Parashewanella spongiae: one gene and its partner. The main gene of each other region encodes a partner of the protein of the gene in region 2 in a complex. Links are inferred from orthologs where the notes say so. Each region holds a gene or a part of one and is shown on either strand. Other genes may lie near its edges.

The links.
Region 1: the proteins of E2I05_RS19940 (region 2) and E2I05_RS14150 are in contact, whole or in part, in a cryo-EM structure (PDB 8I8X), measured with the Escherichia coli proteins. The link is inferred for Parashewanella spongiae from one-to-one orthologs.

The regions. Positions count from the first base shown.
Region 1 is NZ_CP037952.1:3,588,652-3,594,933, reverse strand. What follows is about bases 2-2,968. They hold E2I05_RS14150 (MlaA family lipoprotein), read left to right. Parts: upstream 2-1,071; coding sequence 1,072-1,866; downstream 1,867-2,968. Other genes in these bases: E2I05_RS14145 (response regulator), read left to right, coding at 2,014-2,968; E2I05_RS14155 (hypothetical protein), read right to left, coding at 2-900. In the rest of the region: more of E2I05_RS14155, read right to left, coding at 1-1; more of E2I05_RS14145, read left to right, coding at 2,969-3,117; E2I05_RS14140 (peptide MFS transporter), read right to left, coding at 3,309-4,685; E2I05_RS14135 (peptide MFS transporter), read right to left, coding at 6,119-6,282. UniProt on the Escherichia coli protein: Involved in a phospholipid transport pathway that maintains lipid asymmetry in the outer membrane by retrograde trafficking of phospholipids from the outer membrane to the inner membrane.
Region 2 is NZ_CP037952.1:5,038,739-5,041,606, reverse strand. It holds E2I05_RS19940 (MlaC/ttg2D family ABC transporter substrate-binding protein), read left to right. Parts: upstream 1-1,026; coding sequence 1,027-1,710; downstream 1,711-2,868. Other genes in the region: murA (UDP-N-acetylglucosamine 1-carboxyvinyltransferase), read left to right, coding at 2,310-2,868; E2I05_RS19930 (BolA family protein), read left to right, coding at 2,033-2,290; E2I05_RS19935 (STAS domain-containing protein), read left to right, coding at 1,710-1,997; mlaD (outer membrane lipid asymmetry maintenance protein MlaD), read left to right, coding at 547-1,017; mlaE (lipid asymmetry maintenance ABC transporter permease subunit MlaE), read left to right, coding at 1-466. UniProt on the Escherichia coli protein: Involved in a phospholipid transport pathway that maintains lipid asymmetry in the outer membrane by retrograde trafficking of phospholipids from the outer membrane to the inner membrane.

The DNA of each region.
Region 1 (6,282 bases), 1.4 Mb from region 2 along the record:
TACTGGGGATGCAGGGTTAAATAATGCAGCTGTAAATAGCGAATTTTTTAAGCTTTTAATTTCCAGCAATTTGTTCAGCGTTGGTGGCATCATTAAATCAACTATTTTATTAAACGGCTTATCACTGTATAGATTTGAGGTTGCAACTGGCGCTTTTACTGCACCAGTATTTACAATCAAAGATTCTAAACGTACTAGCTGTTTGCTTTTGATTTTATCGGTTTCAACACCTGATTCATTTTGATTCAATGAAGCGATAATATTTCGATAACTGGTCGCCATTTCAATGGCGAAATAGTTTTTCTGAATGTTACTCGCTAATGCTGATGTGGTTTTTAGTGGTAAGGGAAATAGTTCGATACGTTGTAGATAAGTGAGCTTTGTCAATGACAGTAGTGGCTTTTGGTTTAGATACTTGATGTGAGCGATATATTTTCCATTTGAGAGGAGCGAATCGACTAATGGAATTTTGTTGCCAGATAAATATAACTGCTTATTGATAATTTGACCGACTCCTAGGGGATAACTCTTTTGAACGTTTAGGAGTGCTTGGAGCTCGCTAGAATTTGTTTTTGAATCATTCAATAATTTAAACAAGGATATAGGCAAAGTTATGCTTTCTGTTTTACTTGGTGAATATAAATCAGCACTAAGCTGATTGGTATTTCTAAAGGGCGGATTTTGTTTGATGATTTTTACGAGTAAAGGCATGGAAAGTGATTGCGTATTTTTGATGTTAGAAAAATAACTTTTATTATCAAATTGCAACAAAATATTACCTGTAGCTTTGTCTATTTCAGGCTTTATAAGCGGAGAGCTTTCATGGAAAGAGCTTATGTTTTTCTCTGCAAGTGTTGTCTTAGCCGAGTTTGATTGGTTAGCGTGTTTGATGATATCCATAATAATTTTAAAAACCTTAAATTCACTCAATTATTATCGGGACTAAATTGGTTACCTTGAGCAAAGAATAATATTTTGTATTATTTTTAATTACTGTGTTATTCGCTTATAATCCTTATGGAAAATCGTTCTTTATTCTTTTCTTGTTATTTTAAGGCATATATTTTTATCATGAAATTTAGTTTGATAATCATCGCACTTGCATCATTAACCAGTGCTGCAGTATGGGGCTCAGAAATTTCCACTGATGACCCTAAATCATCTCAAGACACAACAGCGACACCTAAAGTGAAAATAGTTTACAGCGATGAACGAGATCCATTCGAAGGCTTTAACCGAGCTATGTGGAACATCAACTATAACTACTTGGATAAGTTCCTGATCCGCCCTGTAGCACATGGCTACAGTGACTACGTGCCTCAACCAGTAAGAACAAGCTTTGATAATTTTGTCCAAAACTTAGAAGAGCCATCTAGCTTAGTTAATAATACACTACAAGGAAAGTGGAAGTGGGCCGCCAATGCTGGTGGGCGCTTTACCATCAATTCGACTATTGGTTTATTAGGCTTATTTGATGTTGCAGAAATGATGGGGCTTTCACGCAAACAGGATGACTTCAGCGAAGTGTTAGGTTACTACGGTGTACCTAACGGGCCTTATTTTATGTTGCCTGCGTACGGCCCAACAGTGACAAGAGAAATTGCTTCCAACTGGGTAGATGGTTTATATTTTCCGATTTCAGATTTAACGACTTGGCAATCAATCACCAAATGGACTTTAAAGGCGCTTAATGCACGGGCTGATGCAATACCTCAAGAAAGACTGCTTGATAATGCTCTAGATCCGTATACATTTGTGAAAGATGCTTATATTCAACATGTCGATTACAAATTACACGATGGTCAAGTGCCAGATGAACAAGACGATGATGAGCTTGTTGATGATTATCTTAACGAATTGAATTAGCGGAAATTGCAAAGTAGTGTTATAAGTTTAGAACCTGTTTTTTTTAAGTGTGTGCATGATTATCTCTATTGATGGTAATTGAGCACAAAAAATGATGTACAGGGGAGTACGTTTTATCGATAAGTGCACTTAGATAAAGGCAAGTAAATGGCATTATATAATATCTCAGTTTTATTGGTTGAAGTTGATCCCCATTTTAGTAAATTAGCCAATGATTTTTTGATAAAGCAAGGCGCAAAAGTTACTCAAGCTCAAGATGGATATAGCGGTATTGAAGCATTTAAAAAAGGTGTTTTTGATATCGTTATTGCCGATTTGAGCCTTGCGACCTCTGGCGGTTTAGATTTGCTTCACGATATGTCGATGTTAGATCCGAGTGTCCCTTCAATTGTCCTTTCTGGTAATAACGTCATGACTGACGTTATTGAAGCGTTACGTTTAGGTGCCAGCGACTATTTATTAAAGCCTATCGATGATTTTTATACTTTAGAGCATGCAATTCAGCAATGTCTAGCGGGGCAAGAGGGTAGTGAAGTTCCGGCAGAGCTTGTTGACGAGTTAGCTTACCAAGAGTTTCAAAGCCATATTGAAATGGTTGAGCAGAATGTCAGTGAAGTCAGAATTCTTCAACAACAATTATTTCCCTCAGCAGAAACTAATTACCCTTCAGCCGATGTTTTCTATAGCCTTTTCAAACATCAAGATGTCAGCAGCTATCTTATTGACTCAACTTTAGTAGGCGACCAGCATTTATTGATGTACATGGCACATTTTCATCCAGAAGACGATGGATCAGCTTTCGCCAGCGTATTATTACGTAGCTTAGTGAATCAAAAATTAAAATCTTTTAGAGTGGGGAAAAGCCAAGCTATCATCGAGCCCTTTAGCATGTTGAGCTATTTAAATGATCGTCTAATAAAGTCAGGCATAGATGTGTTGGTCGATATGATTTACGTTACCGTCGACTTAAGAAATTTTAGAACAGCGATTGCACAAGCCGGACAAGGTTTACGTTGTTACCTTCGCAATAACGAAGGCCTAATGCCACTTGCTTTATCTGACACCATGCAGCTTGGTGTTCATAATTGGGGTAAAAGCAGCACCCAATATCGTACATTAAATCGAGGAGAGTACTTGTGCATCTCAACAAGTGCACCAGAACACAAGCCGCTTTTATTACAAAACCAATTTGTTGGGCTTGTTCAAAATGAGACAGTACCAGCTGGTGGCTACATAGAGTTAAGAGTTTAAACTAGGCAAACTGCACGAGTGAGTGATATATGCACAACTCTATGTGGTAGTTTCGTCATACCCACGAAAGTAGGACTCTAGTGCCTTAAATTGGAATACCCAAAGACACTGGATTCCCGTTTTCACGGTAATGACGGATTATAAAGTCTACGGTTTTTACTCGAAAAACATTCATGCGTTTATCCTGAAATTTAAACCCTTTCAGGTTTTAGTAATTGAATAATTTTGTTTTTGCTAACAATTAAGCCAACAGCAGCGATAAATGTTAAAAAAGTAATCGAGGTAAAAAGTCGATTTAAGTTAGCAAAAAGCTCATGATCTGAAATTGCAATCAAAGAGTTTGGGTCAACCCTATGACCTAATATACCAGCGAAAAAACTTGCCACAGCATAGAACATGAACCATAACCCCATAATCAGACCTACAGACTTTTCAGAAATATATTCATGGATAGCAGAAAGGCAAGTAGGTGATAGCAAAACTTCTCCAATAGAAAAGTAAAAATATACGACGATAATCCAGCCAAAATTAATTTTATTAGCAAATGAGTAATTAAGTGAGTAAGTAGCAACTGACAAAATTACAAATGCCAATGTTGAAGCAAGCAGGCTGATTGTCACTTTATTGGGAATATCTAGATGTCGATTTGTCCGTTTTAATTTATTCCACATAGCATAGAGTACAGGCGCAAATAGGATGTTGAACAAAGGGGTGAGAGACTGAAACCATGCGGTAGGAATTTCAAAGCCGAATAACTGACGATCTACAAATCTCTCAGTCATAATATTTATTGAGCCAGCCATTTGTTCATAACCGAACCAGAAAAAAATGGAAAAGAACCCTATGATGATGATAAAAACCATGTGATTTTTTTCATAAATTTTAAGTGATTGATTGCTAGTATTTTTATTGGGGATGGTTTTTATAGATTTATTCGTATTTGGATTTTCATGCACCAATAGTGAAACATTGAGTACTGATTTGAAGGCAAGCAATATTATGGTTCCAAATAGCATCCCAATGGCAGCAATAAAGAATCCTATCTGATAATTACCATTAAACCATACAACAATACTCCCCAAAGCTACACCTGCCACCGCACCACCTAAATTTGTAATCATAAAAAAAAGGTTATAACTCTTAATTGGTTCTAAACCATAAAATTTACTAACACCACCAACGAGGGTAGCGATATTGGGTTTAAAAAAACCATTTCCTAATGCAAACAAAAATAACCCTGTGCATAGTATTGTACTTTCTTGATTCGGGAGCCAATTATGAGGAATAGATATCATCAATTGACCGATGAAAATAAGTATGCAGCCAAGCAATGTTGAATGATAGGCACCGAGCACTTTATCACTTAAAAAGCCGCCAAATAAGGGAGTGATATACGCAAACGCAATAAATCTGCTGTATAGAGCAATGGCGTCACCGATAGCCCACCCCAGCCCATAGCCGCCATTATTAAACGATGGTGCGATAAGATAAAGTACTAAAAATGCTCTAATAGCGTATTTGTTAAAACGTTCCCAAAACTCGACAAAAGCAAGTAAAGGAATAGCCAAAATTTGAGGAGATTTAGGAAGACAAAGTTTGAGCAATATATACTAGCCGAATGAGGAGTATGTCCTTTTATACACAATTACAGCTATAGGGTCTATAAAGGATGCGCTTTAAAAGGATAGGTTAAGATTACTAGGGTCTGTTGATCTTTCAGGATTAAATTTTGTGCTATTTGAGCATTTATCTGTTCAACCTAGAAACATCAGTTGACTGCGTTCTCAAGCGTAGAAAAAATGGCTGATATTAAGACGTAGCTTGCAGCAAGTAGTTATTCTACTTGCAAAAATTACAACGCAGATAGCAGCCATTTTAGCAAGCTTGTGAGCGTAGAGCATTTCACTCATTGGGTGAAAAACATGATAATAAAATCATCTAATTGCTCAAACAGTTACTCATATACTCAGCGTTCAACTGATGTTTTTAGGTTCAAGGCGTGAGCAGTGATGCTTAGCCATCTAAGTGAGCTGGTCACAACACTGAGCAGTGAATGCTCAAAAGCATCGAAGACAGCGTAAATTGGTCGCTCTTTCTAAATAAGGGACGTGGCGGAAGAATGTATACCAATTTTATCGTCACTCCTGCGAACGCAGGAGTCCAGAGTCTTTGGTTAATTTGGGCACAAGTCGCTAGATACCTGCGTTCGCAGGTATGACAAATTAAGCGTTGAAATTTAAATTGGTATTATTTGAACTGCGACATCCCTAAAAGGTGCTGAGTTATCACTTGATTATTTGGAAACGAAGTAACGACAGTTTTGTATGTCGATAATAACCAAACCTCACAAACTCTGCCTTGCATAAAATAACCAATTTATCGCTGCAAAAACAATCACGAAAGATCAACAGACCCTAATCTTATTTTAGGAAAGTTAGGGAAGAAAGTATACCGATGAGTTCTCGTCACTCCAGTGCAGGCTGGCGTCTAGTGCCTTTGCTTTTGCTTTTGTCTATAAAAGTCACTGGATACCAGCCTTCGTTGGTATGACAAAGATTGGTACTTTCTAATACCAATTACAGTAATTAAATTCCCAGTTCAGAGCTATATATGTGTTCAAAGTACAAGTGAAATTGATGAAGACATAGTTATTACCGACATACAAAACTGTCGTTATTACATTGCTACGTTGAGATAATTTTGCGTAGTAATTTGGACACATACAAGCTCCCGAAGGGCAAGGCTAAAGGATTCCATTACTAGGTTACAAGTTTTTGAATTATCCCGACAAAAGCATGAAGTGCGTTGAACGCCAGCTTTGTATGGCGGCTGTTAGGGTATATAGTACTTCGCCTTGTACTGAAACCCTTTAGCTCTTGCTGAGTGGGAAGTTAATTACTGTAATTGGTCTAACTCACTAGATCCCTTATGTAAAAAAAAGCACCATCTTTAAATATGGTGCTTTTAAATCCAGCAAAAATTGAAGCTATAACATCATCAATTAATGTTTGATAGCTTCATGCTCAGCAGTAACGGCAATCTCTTCTTCAAAAGCTTCTGTTGCAGTATGTTCATGGTTGCTCGATTCAGCGCCATGCATCCAATCAACAAGCTTATCAGCCATGAAGTAAAGAATAATGCCAGAAACAACAGCTGTAATTGCAA
Region 2 (2,868 bases):
ATTGTTTGCTGGTCGAGCGGGCTCAGCATTAACGGCTGAAATCGGGTTAATGAAAAGCACAGAGCAACTTTCAAGCCTAGAGATGATGGCGATAGATCCACTGCGACACATTATCGCTCCTCGATTTTGGGCTGGCTTTATTAGCATGCCTTTATTGGCACTTATTTTTACCGCTGTCGGCATTTATGGCGGATATTTGGTTGGAGTGGAGTGGAAAGGCATTGATAACGGGGCGTTCTGGTCTATATTGCAAGCATCGGTTGAATGGCGACAAGACATCGTTAACTGCTTAATAAAAAGTGGTATTTTTGCCATTGTTGTGACGTGGATTGCGTTATATCGCGGCTATAAGGTAATACCAAATCCTGAAGGGATCAGCCGAGCGACTACGCAAACCGTTGTACAAGCAAGTTTGGCCGTTTTAGCACTTGATTTCTTATTAACGGCGCTGATGTTTGGCAATTAATGCCAAATAATAATTATTTAATATGACGAACAATGGAATCTGTTCGTTTTTATGAGTTTATTGAACTGTGGTAGGCCTATATGTTGACACGTAAAATTGAATTTTTAGTTGGGATGTTTTTATTATCGGGTTTGGTGGCTTTTCTGGTTTTAGTCTTTAATGTCGCCAATGTTAAAGTTAGCTCAGGTGACGATACATATAGCCTTAGCGCGCATTTTAGTAATGTTGGTGGTTTGAAAGTACGTTCGCCGGTAAAAGTGGGTGGCGTGGTGGTGGGTCGAGTGAGTGACATTCACCTCGATCCTGAGAAATTAGATGCCATTGTGACCATTCAAATCGACAAAACTTATGATCAATTCCCTGAAACCAGTAGCGTAGCTATTCAAACATCTGGTTTGCTTGGGGAGCAATTTCTTGGATTAACGCCGGGTTTTGTTGACGATGACATTGCGATGCTTACCGATGGTGACAAAATCGAAGATACACACTCAGCGTTGGTTTTAGAAGATTTGATAGGCCAGTTTCTATACAGCACAGGCAAAAAAGATTAGGAGTTTAAGATGTTAAAATTGATGGCTCGTGTTTTATTACCACTGACCATGCTATTAAGCTGTGGACAAGTGATTGCAGCCAGTGCTGTAAATACGCAAGATCCTTATCAAATGATTGAACAAGCGGCGAAGAAAACCTTTGCGCGCTTTGATGCGGATCAATCGAAAATTAAGGCTGATCCTAATCATTTGAAAATTATCATAGAGCAAGAATTATTGCCTTACATTGATTACAAGTACGCCGCTTATAAAGTGCTTGGTAAGTATTTGAATAAAACTACAAAAGCACAACGTGCCGCTTTCGCTCAAGCGTTTCGCGGTTACTTAGTCAGTACTTATGCGTCAGCATTTACGGCTTATACACATCAGAAAGTCAGTTTCGCTCCCGCGAAAAAATTTGATGATGAGAAATTTGTCAATGTTGCGGTACAGGTCATTGAAGCAGGACGACCGCCAATTAAACTCTCTTTTAAAGTGCGCCGATTGATGACGGGCAAACGTAAGGACAAAAAACCAAGAGTTGGCGATCAATGGAAAGCGATAGATTTAGTAGCTGAAGGTATCAGTTTATTACAATCTAAACAGTCTGAAATTGGTGGTTTAGTTCAAAAAGAAGGTATTGAATCAGTCATTAACATGCTAAACGAACGTGCTAAAGCGAGCGTTGAAGCCCAGAAAGCGAGCAGTAAGTAATGGCTGAGTTCCAAAACTACAACAATTATTGCAAAGTGACAGGGCGGCTAGCACGCCAAGATGTTGTGACGCTTTGGCCCAAGCAAGATACTTTGCTTGCGGCTGAAGTTGAGTTGATGGATTTGTCAGCACTGGAGTTTATAGACAGTTCAGGCATTGCTTTTTTGTTTCATCTCGTAGAGCAACAGCAGCAAGCCAACAAGCCATTGAAATTAATTAATCCCGCCGAACAGTTACAACCGCTAATAGCTCTGTATAATCTACAAACATTATTTAGCGAAGCTTAGCCAATCCTGACTTCATTTTTAAGGTAGTACATCAGATGGAATGCAAACAAGTAGAAGATATCCTGCGCGAAAAACTTGACGTAGAAGAGCTGTTTGTTAGCTCAGAGGGCACTCATTATAAAATTATTGCTGTTGCTGATTTTTTTGGTGAACTATCGCCAGTGAAACGGCAACAAGCTATTTATGCTCCATTAAATGAGCATATTGCCAGCGGCGCACTGCACGCATTAACAATCAAGACCTTCACTCCCGAGCAGTGGAAACGTGAAAAAATCTTTAATATGCCAGCATAATTAATAATAGAGAATTGATGTGGATAAACTGACCATACAAGCCAGTGCACCCTTAGCTGGCAATGTTGTTATATCGGGTGCTAAGAATGCGGCCTTACCGATTTTGATGGCGGGCGTATTAGCTGAGACTGATTTTTTTGTTTCGAATGTTCCTGAATTAAGAGATGTGAAAACGAGTTGTAAGTTACTGCAATGCCTCGGTGCTGAAGTTACTCATAATGAAGATGGCCAAGTTCGGATCTCAACCAAAAACCTAGATCATTTTTGTGCGCCTTATGAATTAGTGAAAACCATGCGTGCATCCATATTGATCTTAGGGCCACTACTAGCTCGCTATGGCACAGCCGATGTATCGCTTCCTGGTGGTTGTGCCATTGGTGCAAGACCTGTGAATCTTCATTTGCATGGTTTGGAACTAATGGGTGCGAAAATTGACGTTGAAGACGGTTACATCAAAGCTCGTGTCGATGGCCGCTTGAAAGGTGCGCATATCTTTATGGATACCGTCAGTGTTGGAGCGACGGAAAACTTATTGATGGCGGCTTCATTGGCTGACGGAGAAACTGTCATCGAAAACG